3 regions of the Kocuria sp. WN036 genome follow, and region 3 is predicted to be linked to each of the others. Evidence: riboswitches for the same ligand, from Rfam matches in the RefSeq annotation. Region 3 holds a riboswitch; each other region holds the start of a gene.

Region 1 (3,266 bases), on a different contig from region 3:
CCGGCGGCGCGCAGCGCGTTGGTGACGAGCGCGGTGCAGTCCTGGCCCACGCCGAGCTGGCCCATGGCGGCGGAGGAGATGGTCGCGCCCTTGCCGGAGGCCGAGCTCTGCGGGGTGACGGTGCGCTGGGTGGCCGGAGCGGCCTGCACGGCCGGCTTCGGGGCGGGCGCGGCGGCGGGCTTCGGAGCCGGAGCCGCCTGCACGGCCGGCTTCGGGGCGGCGACCGGTGCGGGCTTCGGGGCCGGCTTCGGGGCGGGCGCGGCGGCGGCCTTCGGGGCCGGAGCCGCCTGCACGGCCGGCTTCGGGGCGGCGACCGGAGCGGGCGCGGCGGCGGCCTTCGGCGCCGGAGCGGCCACGGCGGGAGCCGCGACGACCGGGGTCTCGACCTTCTGCCGCTCGGCCTTCTTCTCGACCTTCTTCTCGGACTTCCGGTCGGACTCGACCTTCTGCACGTGGGCGACGGGCTCGAGGGACACGGCGGGCGCCGCGGCGGGGGTGGCCGCGGCCACGGCGGACAGCGGGGCGTCGGCGGAGGCGTCCTGGGCCGGAGCGGCCTGCACGGAGACGGTGGTGGCGAGGGCCAGCCCGGAGAAGGCGGCCACGGCGGCCACGGTGCGGGCCTTGCCGGAGAAGAGCGAGCCGATGCCGTTCGAGGAGGTCAGATCACGGGTCATGAGGAGTTCAGACGACTTTCTTTCGGAGCCGGGCCTGCCGGAGGGCGCGGGTGACAGCACGGATCGCCCCGGGCAGTGCGCGGGGTGGGCCGGTGTCCGGCAGGGGTGCGTTCCGGGATCGGGAACGACGGCCGGCGAGCGGAGGAGGGGGGCGCCGTCCGGTCGGACAGCAGGCACCGCCGGGAACCGGGAGAGCGGTTCTCGGCGTGCGGCGTGGGGGGGGGGGGGGGTGATCGGGTGCCGCCCGCGACGAGCGGGGTCGTCGCGGGCGGCGGACCGGATCAGAAGGTGTAGTAGCCGTCCAGCTGCATGGCGTTGACGGAGTGGACCTGGGTGCCCTGGGTCGGGTTGAGGGCGGAGATCATCTTGCCGCCGCCGATGTAGATGCCCACGTGGGCGCCGCCGTTCTGCGAGACGAGGTCACCGGGCTGCGGGGTGGCGGTGGGGGTGCCCGCCGCGAACTGGGACCAGGTGGTCCGGGGCAGGTCGATGCCGTTCTGGGCGAAGACCCACTGGGTGAAGCCGGAGCAGTCCCAGGCGCCGTAGGCGGTGCCGCCGTAGACGTAGCCCGCACCCTGCGCGGACATCGCGGTGCCCACGACGCCGCCGGCGGCCGGGGCGATCTCGGTGGTGGCGGTGGACTGCGGGGTGACGCTCGAGGTGGCGGCGGTCTGCTGCGGGGCCGGGGCCGGGGCCTCGTAGGCGGGAGCGGCGGGCTGCGCGGCGACCGGGGCCTGGTAGGTGTACGAGGAGTACTCGGCCAGCGAGGCGGAGGCCGGGGCCGAGTAGGCCGCGCCGGTCTCGACGGGAGCCTGGGCGAAGGCCTGGGCCGGGGCGACGGAGCCGATCATCGCGGCGCCGGCAGCGGCGGCGATGGTGGTGTTGCGCACGACGTGCGAGGTGGTCTCGGCACGGTGGCGGGCAGCGTTCAGCGTGAAAAGCGACATGGTTGAGTTCCTCCCTTTGCCTACGAGGTGAGCTGTCGGATTCGGGTGGGAGACACCCGGCCGCAGAACGCACGCGCTCTGACGACTTAACCCCAAGGACCCGGATCACCGGGACCGAAAGTGGTTCCCCCGCTTCTGCCAAGCAGTTTCTGTGTAGAGGCCACGGGCACCGGCAGAATTCGGCGATGTGCTCCGAGGGCGCCGATCCGACCAGTGATCGGCACGCGTTGAACAGTACATGACAGATTACGGAAGTGTCACGTTTTGATCACGACAGATAACAGCCGGACAACGCTGCGGGTCTCAATGAGTAGCTATTGAGAGGAAAAGTCGAATCAATTCGCACCTGTGACGAGCTGTGCAGTGTCTTCGAGCGCCCTGGGAATCCGCCTGTCACCAGGGAAGCCGCGCCTCCGGGGTCCGGCTCGGGCCGGACTGGCCGAAAGTGGCTTGTGAACGTCCCCACACCCGGGAAGAACCGTTCGCCGCCCCGCTCCGGGAGACGGCGGCGCCTCAGGGAGCGAGGACGCGGATGGCCGCGGCGGTGCGCAGGTCGATCTCCGCGGACCGCCCCGTGGCCGCCACCTCGATGCGCACGATCTGACCGTCCACCCGGGCCGTGACCTCCGCCCCGGTGAGCACTCCCACGTCGCTCAGCACGCCCAGGAGGTCCGCGTCCGCCTGGACCACCTCCGGCAGCAGCGCCACGGTGTGCGCCCCGTCCGGGTCGTGGCGGGCGGCGTCGAGCAGGGAGGGGTGCGCCGCTGCGGGGCTCTCCTCGACCCCGAGGGCGGCCAGACCGGGGATCGGCGTGCCGTACGGCGAGTACCGGGGGCTGTGCAGCAGGTCCACGAGCCGCCGCTCGACCTGCTCGCTCATCACGTGCTCCCACCGGCACGCCTCGTCGTGCACCTGGGCGAGGTCCAGGCCGATGACGTCGGCGAGCAGCCGCTCCGCCAGCCGGTGCTTGCGCATCACCTGCACCGCACGCTCACGGCCGGCAGGGGTGAGCAGCAGCGACCGGTCCTGGCCCACCGTCAGCAGCCCGTCCCGCTCCATCCTGGACACCGTCTGCGAGACCGTGGGCCCGGAGTGGTCGAGGCGCTCGACGATCCGTGCCCGCATCGGCGTGATCCCCTCCTCCTCGAGCTCGAGGACGGTCCGCAGGTACATCTCCGTGGTGTCGATCAGGTCGCTCATGCCTCAGTCATCCTTCGTCCGGCCGTCCCGGCCCGGGGATCCCGCCCGGTCCGGTCTTCCCGCACGAGCTTAGTGCGCGAGCCCTCCGGCCGCCCGGAGGGAGGAGGCGCCCGCGGGGCCCGCCGTCCGCGGGTGGGGCAGAATGGGCCGAGTCGCGAACGGCGCGAGCGGCCTCCGCGGCGGCCGTGCCCGTCGCGCACCACCCGCCGCACGTCACCCACGAGGGAGCGCCCGTTGCCCGCACACGTCACCATCCCCCAGCACCTGCTGCCCGCCGACGGCCGCTTCGGCGCCGGCCCCTCCAAGATCCGTCCGGCACAGGTCGAGGCCGTGTCGCGCGCCGGGGCCGGCCTGCTCGGCACTTCCCACCGCCAGGCGCCGGTGCAGGAGCTCGTGGGCTCGGTGCGGGAGGGCCTCGCGCAGTTCCTCGGCCTGCCCTCCGGCC
Region 2 (3,266 bases), on a different contig from region 3:
AGTCCTCGCCAGCCTCAACAGCGGCCAGTTCTTCGACCATCATCCGGGTCTCCTCCTCCAGGATCTTCATCTCCTCCTGTGCTTCCTCCGGGGCCTGAGCCTTGGCCTCTTCCGGGGTCAACCCGTACCACTCCTCCAACCAGGTGGTGAACTGGTCGATCTGGTGCTGCTGGCTGGCGATGATGTTCTCCGCGTGGGTGCGGATGTCCGGGCTGGTCCCGCGCTCGAGCTCCAGCTGGGCCATCTCGATCGCGGCCTGGTGGTGGCCAATGATCTCGGCCAGGAAAGTGACCTCCAGCTGCTCGCCCTCCAAACCGGCCAGGGTCTCACCGAATTCGTAGGCGGTCGGGGAGGTGGGATCGGGGCCGAGCATGTCCTCCGGGGCCTGATCCTGGGCGTGGGACGAGACCGGGGTGGTCACCTGTCCGTGGGCGAACACTGGGGCGCTGGCCCCGCCCCACAGGGCCGTGGCGACGACAACGGTGGAGGCGGCGGCCGCCGTGCGACGGCCAGGGAACTGGATGGAACGCATGATGATGTCTCTCTTCCGCAATGAAGGAGCTCGACCCCGAGGTGCCGGCTCGGTCATCAGCCCCGTACCCTGCGCGTGAACAAACCGCGCGGGCAGAGCTGTACTGAACAAGGGGCGGGGGGAAGAGGGAACCCGCATCCGGGCACGCCCGATCAGCCCATCAGGCTCCTCTTTCACCGACGGAGGCCGGTCATCGGCGTCCGTGGGTCAGCGCGAGTCTGGGCTCAGCCCAGGGAGGCGACCAGTGCCGCACAGGCGGCCTCGCAGCGACGGCAGGCCTCAGCACAGATCCGGCAGTGCTCGTGCATGTCCGCGTGCTGCTCGCACTCATCAGCACACGCCTTGCACGCCATCTGGCAGACCCGGATCGCGTCCAAGGTGATGTTCGCGTCGTAGCCGGTGTGCCGGGAGAGCACCCGCCCGGTGGCCTCGCACAGGTCCGCGCAGTCGAGATTGGTGCGGATGCACTTGGTCAGCTCGGCGACCATGTCCTCGGACAGGCAGGCATCGGCACAAGCGGTGCAGGTCTGGGCGCACTCGAAGCAGGCCTCGATACAGGCCGCCAGCTTGCCCTGGTCCACTCCCCCGAGGTCCTTCGGGTAGGTCTCCAGCATCGCGCTCACGTGATGGGTCATGGCTTGCTCCTTCGTCGGTTCGGTCGAGGAGACGAACCGGCCGGAGCCAGCCCGCCATGTCATCGACAGTAAACTGCCGATTCTGTGTGACGCGACCCGAAAGCTTGAAGATTTGATGAAGATCAACGCCTCAAGAATCCGCGATCCCGCCTCACTACCTGGCCTCTACATCGGTGCAGCGGGCTGAATATGGAGATTTCATGAAGAAACCCTGCCCTAAGGCCTCGGAAGGGCACTTCCGAAGCCCTCCCAAACTGTGAGCCACCTTGAAAATCCTCCCCAACAATCTTGGTGCTGGCCCGGCCCGCGCTGAAGACTGCGCATGGTTGCAGAGCCCTGTCGCTGTCGGCTGCGTCCAGCGAAACGCGCGCCACCATGCCATGTGTCCTAGTCAGAGCGCTTTGAAAGACCGGTGTGAGCTACGCGACGGGTCCTGCTGCGTGACGGTTTCACTTCCTCGGGGCGTATTTTTCCGAGGCCGGAATCACAGCTTCCCGCTCCCGACTGAGGAGAGAATCCAGGCCGTGACCTAAACGTGACACTTTCGTTATGGATGGGCTACTGTCCACTGCGTGCCGATGACTGATCCGGTCGGCGCCCTCGTGCACATCGCCGAATTCTGCCGGTGCTCGAGGTTCCTGAAGAGATATCGCTTGGCAGAAGCGGGGGAACCATTTTCGGTCCCGGTGATCCGGGGCCTTGGGGTTAAGCCGGCAGAGCGCGTGCGCTCTGCCGGCCGGGTGTCTCCCACCCGCATCCGACAGCTCACCTCGTAGGCAAAGGGAGGAACTCACCCATGACTGTTTTCAAGCGCCACGCTGCCCGCCACCGTGCCGAGACCACCTCTCACGCCGTGCGCAACACCACGATCGCTGCCACCGCCGGTGCGGTGCTCATCGGCTCCATCGCCCCGGCCCAGGCCTACGCCGAGGTCCCCGCAGAGACCGCCCCCGCCTACGCGACCCCCGCGTCCGCACTGACGACTTACACCTCGGCGGCCTCCCAGCCCGCGGCCGCCCCGCAGACCGTCTCCACCGCCTCTTCCCAGGCCCCGGCCGCGCCCGAGCAGGCTACATCGGCCGTGGCGGTGTCCACCCAATCGGCGGACATCACCGAAATTACCGGCGCCTCCGGGATCGTGGGCACAGCGATGCAGGGAGCCGGCACCGGTTACGTCTGGGGCGGCACGGACTTCGGCGCCTGGGACTGCTCCGGCTTCACCCAGTGGGTCTACGCCCAGCAGGGCATCGACCTCCCCCGCACTAGCCAGCAGCAGTGGGCGGCCGGCACCCTGACCACCGACCCGCAGCCTGGCGACCTCGTCGTCCAGAACGGCGGGGCCCACATCGGGATCTACCTTGGTGGCGGCAAGATGATCTCCGCGCTGAATCCCACCCAGGGCACCTTCGTGCACAGCGTGAATGCCATGCCGACGGTCGGCTACGTCACCTTCCGCTGAGCCAACCCTCCGTCCGCCACGAATGCCGCTCGTGGCGGGCGGCGGGTGTGCCCCCCACCTGATCAGCATCCAGGATCGGTCGGTCAGAACCGGAGATGCCTGCACCCATCCACCGCCGGGGAACACCCCGATCTGGCCGCCTGATGGGCCCGCTCTTGAAGGTTCAGTGAAGATCTACCGCCCAGCCCTCCCAGCCCGGCGAAGCCAGCTGCGGCGGGGCTACCGTGGATGGATCGGTCCGCCTCGACCCGAGGCTGAACAGAGCAAACACCACGATGTGCAGGTCCAGTACGGGCTGCTGCGAAAGAGAGATTCGTCATGACGTCGACGTTCAAGCACCTGGCCGCCGGGACGGCCCTGGCGCTGGCCCTCAGCGGTGCCGGGGCGACCGCGGCGGTCGCGTCCCCGACGCACCAGCCTGCCTCCGCCTCCGCACAGACGGGCGCTGAGCGGCACATGAACCACGACCGCCACTTCGCCGTGATGATGGTCCCCCACCACCAAGGTGCCACCGACATGGCCGAGCTGGCCCTGCAGAAGTCCGAGCGTCCCGAAATCCGTGACCTGGCGGAGAAGATCATCGAGGCCCAGACCGAGGAGATCCAGCAACTGGAAGCAGCGGCCCAGCGGCTGGCCGCCG
Region 3 (3,266 bases):
CGAAGTCAAAGCGGGAATCCTACGCTGAGCAGGGGCCACACTGCCGTGGGTGTCCTGATGACGGGGGGTCACTTCACCCCGTGTTGGCGGGTGAGTCCATCACCGGTCACGGCGACGACGGAAAGACACCGCAACGAGAGCCCCGCAGACCGCGACATCAGGCCCTGGGAGCACGGTTGCTCCCAGCGGGAACCCGGCTTCCTCCGCTACTGTCGAGGACGACACCTCCCGGCGCCGCGGCGCGGCCTGAGCCTGACGCGGGGCTGTCCGGTGAGCCTGCCCGAGTACCCTGAGGAGCACGACCGCCGTGGAGACCGACCGGCTCAGATCGCTGTCCCCGCACGGATCCGCGGCACCACCGGCCGGACCCGACAACTTGCAGTGCTCCCGCAAGGGCTGCGGCGCGGACGCTGCGTGGCGGATCCGCTGGAACAACCCGCGCATCCACACCCCACACCACCGCAAGAGCTGGCTGGCGTGCCCCGACCACCGCGAGAACCTCGAGAGGTTCCTCCGCGCCCAGGGCTTCTGGAAGGACACCGTCCCGCTCGGCCAAGGCGGGCCCGCCGGGCAGGACCGACCGTGAGCGACGACCGGTTCCAGCTCAGCGGGAAATGGCTCGACTTCTCTCTGTGGGCCGGCGCCGCCGCGGCGGTCTCCGTGGACCTGGCCGACTGGCAGATGGACCGCAACGACCACCCCCTCGGGTAGGAGGCGGTCATTTCGCAAGGGCATGGCAGGCGTCGCCACGGCGAGGCGGATATCTTGTTGGCGTCTCGAGCGGCCGATGCCGTTGCCCGCTCGCCCCGCCGGTTGGAGGCCCCCTGTGAAGCGCACCAGCACCGCCCTCGTCCTGGGGTGCGCCCTGGTCCTGCCCGGATATACCGGCAGTATCGAGGAAGCAGCAGACGAAGCATCCTCCGGATTTCCCGTTGCCGCAAACGGAATCAACGTCTTGGAGGCGGCCGTGTCGATGCCGTCTGAACACTGACCCCCGGGCGTGCCCCTAAGGCCATGCAGTCGAATCACCTGCCGGCGAACACATCGATTCCTGTCCTGCCCTTGAGCGTGCCCGTTCTTCCTCTACACGCTGAAGGCATGAAGATTCGATGAAGAAATGTGCTTCGTTCGGATGGCGGATGGCGGATTACGGCAGATATGAGTGCGCGCTGAATTTATCCTCCCGATATTCTCCGAAGCCACCGCCCGAGAGCCTCGATCGCTTTTCTTACCCTACGCGCGTAAACCGCCCACCGCAGCCACCGGCGGTCTCCCAGTGCTGACAGGCCGCCGCAGGCGTGCCGAGGGTGTGCATCTTCGGGCCCACCAGGGACTCTCCCCGGCCACGCCCCCGCTAACGGTGAACACCCTGACGTTCCCGCTCGAAACGAAGCTCCGCTGGGTCGGGAACACGGTGCTGAGCACCCTCGGCAACCAAGGCGACCACCCGATCAGCGGCCGTGACCAAAACGTGACATTAGGGGGTGGGCCCTGTATCGTCCTCCGCGTGCCGAGAGCTGATCTTCTTGGCGCCCCCGTGGCACATCGCCGAGTTCTGCCGGTGCCCGGGGTTCCTGAAGAGAAATCGCTTGGCAGAAGCGGGGGAACCATTACCGGTCCCGGTGTACCGGGGCCTTGGGGTTAAGCCGTGCAGAGCGCGTGCGTTCTGCGGCCGGGTGTCTCCCACCCGCATCCGACAGCTCACCTCGTAGGCAAAGGGAGGAATCCACCCATGTCGCTTTTCACGCAGAACACTGCCCGCCACCGCGCCGAGACCTCCTCGCGCGCCGTGCGCACCACCACCGTCGTCGCCGCCGCCGGCGCAGCACTGGTGGGCTCCATCGCTCCGGCCCAGGCCTACGCCGAGATCCCCGCCGCCTCCGGGTCCTCCTATGCGGCTCCGGCCTCGGCGATGGCCGATCTGGCCTCCTACACCTACCAGGCCCCGGTCGCCGCGCAGCCCGCCGCCCCCGCCGACCAGGCCCCGGCCCCGCAGCAGAGCGCCGCCACCTCGAGCGTGAGCCCGCAGTCCACCGCCACCACCGAACTCGCCCCGGCCGCCGGCGGCATCGTGGGCACGGCCATGCAGGGTGTGGGCACCGGCTACGTCTGGGGCGGGACCTCCTTCGGGGCCTGGGACTGCTCCGGATTCACCGGCTGGGTCTACGCCCAGAACGGCATCGACATCCCCCGCACCAGCTCCCAGCAGATCGCCGCGGCCACCCCGACCGCCACCCCGCAGCCCGGTGACCTGGTGTCCCAGAACGGTGGCAACCACATCGGCATCTACATCGGTGGCGGCAAGATGGTCTCTGCGTTGAACCCGACCCAGGGCACCTTCGTCCACTCCGTCAACGCCATGCCCGTCGACGGGTACTACACCTACCGCTGAGCCGGACTCGCTGCTGCGGTGCCCCACATGGTCACCGCAGCAGATCCCCGGACCGCTCTCACCCGGGGCCGGACCGCCTCTACCTCACGCGCACCTGCTGCGCCCTTCACCTGCTGCGGGAGTGCTCCTCTCCGAAAGCACCCCCGTCGGACATCGGTCGTTTCGGTGACACCGTCCGGGATCAGGCCTGCACTGGGGCGGTGAGTGATGCGCTGGGCGCGGCCTGAACCAGTTTCCGCGGCTAACCGGCCGACCACTTGAGTCCGGCGCCCGCGTCTCCACCGTCCAGACCCAGACCGATGTCCTCGTCGACTGCTCCCCGGGGGCGCCCACATCGGGGTCCATCCCGGCGGCGGCGAGGCCGTGCACGGCGGCCGGAACGGCCACCAGGCGGTCCTCGACAGCGTCAACGTCGGCTCCGGGCCGGTCCAGGTTTGCCTACGCTGAGCCGGTTCAGGCATCACATACTCCGGGTGCGTCCTCTTTGAACGACCAGCAAGGAGTGCGCACCCGGTCCTCACATCCCGCCCCAGGCCTGGATCTTCTGCGTCGTCGCCGTTAGCCACCGAGGACGCGCCTCTCCTGCGCTCGAGGATGCACACTCGCCGACATGTCCAGGAGTGGATGGTGGACGATCTTCCGAAGAAGGCCTTGCAGGAAAGGCTCAGCGCAGTGAGCTACTGTCCTGCCCGTTCATGAGGAGCAAGACCCTTTTTGGGCCTTTCAAGGAGGACGCATGGCTGGCGGTACGGACCCGGAGCGGGCGCGGCAGCAACGTGCTGCGCTGCTGGATCAGCACTGGGCGGCCGATGCCCGGGCCACCCGCAGGCGGCGGCTCCTGGCGGGCGCGGGCGCGGTGACGGCTGTCGCGGCG

What was found. Region 3 has a riboswitch for cyclic di-AMP ahead of CK505_RS08205 (C40 family peptidase). Riboswitches for the same ligand answer to the same signal wherever they lie in the genome.
Region 1: linked by a shared signal. The riboswitch ahead of CK505_RS08810 (C40 family peptidase) and the one ahead of CK505_RS08205 (C40 family peptidase) in region 3 are both predicted to bind cyclic di-AMP.
Region 2: linked by a shared signal. The riboswitch ahead of CK505_RS18580 (C40 family peptidase) and the one ahead of CK505_RS08205 (C40 family peptidase) in region 3 are both predicted to bind cyclic di-AMP.

The regions. Positions count from the first base shown of each region.
Region 1 covers NZ_NSKF01000011.1:60,740-64,005, reverse strand. The annotation lists gene CK505_RS08815 (C40 family peptidase) at 1-674, opposite strand, end outside; gene CK505_RS08810 (C40 family peptidase) at 956-1,621, opposite strand; cyclic di-AMP (ydaO/yuaA leader) riboswitch at 1,627-1,816, opposite strand; gene CK505_RS08805 (metal-dependent transcriptional regulator) at 2,135-2,821, opposite strand; gene serC (phosphoserine transaminase) at 3,056-3,266, shown strand, end outside.
Region 2 covers NZ_NSKF01000035.1:9,642-12,907, forward strand. The annotation lists gene CK505_RS16250 (DUF305 domain-containing protein) at 1-532, opposite strand, end outside; gene CK505_RS16255 (four-helix bundle copper-binding protein) at 757-1,167, opposite strand; gene CK505_RS18280 (hypothetical protein) at 1,166-1,354, shown strand; cyclic di-AMP (ydaO/yuaA leader) riboswitch at 1,768-1,958, shown strand; gene CK505_RS18580 (C40 family peptidase) at 1,964-2,626, shown strand; gene CK505_RS16265 (DUF305 domain-containing protein) at 2,945-3,266, shown strand, end outside.
Region 3 covers NZ_NSKF01000010.1:45,312-48,577, forward strand. The annotation lists gene CK505_RS08200 (hypothetical protein) at 308-586, shown strand; gene CK505_RS18840 (hypothetical protein) at 583-711, shown strand; gene CK505_RS18425 (hypothetical protein) at 827-991, shown strand; cyclic di-AMP (ydaO/yuaA leader) riboswitch at 1,537-1,727, shown strand; gene CK505_RS08205 (C40 family peptidase) at 1,733-2,392, shown strand; gene CK505_RS08210 (DUF3105 domain-containing protein) at 3,129-3,266, shown strand, end outside.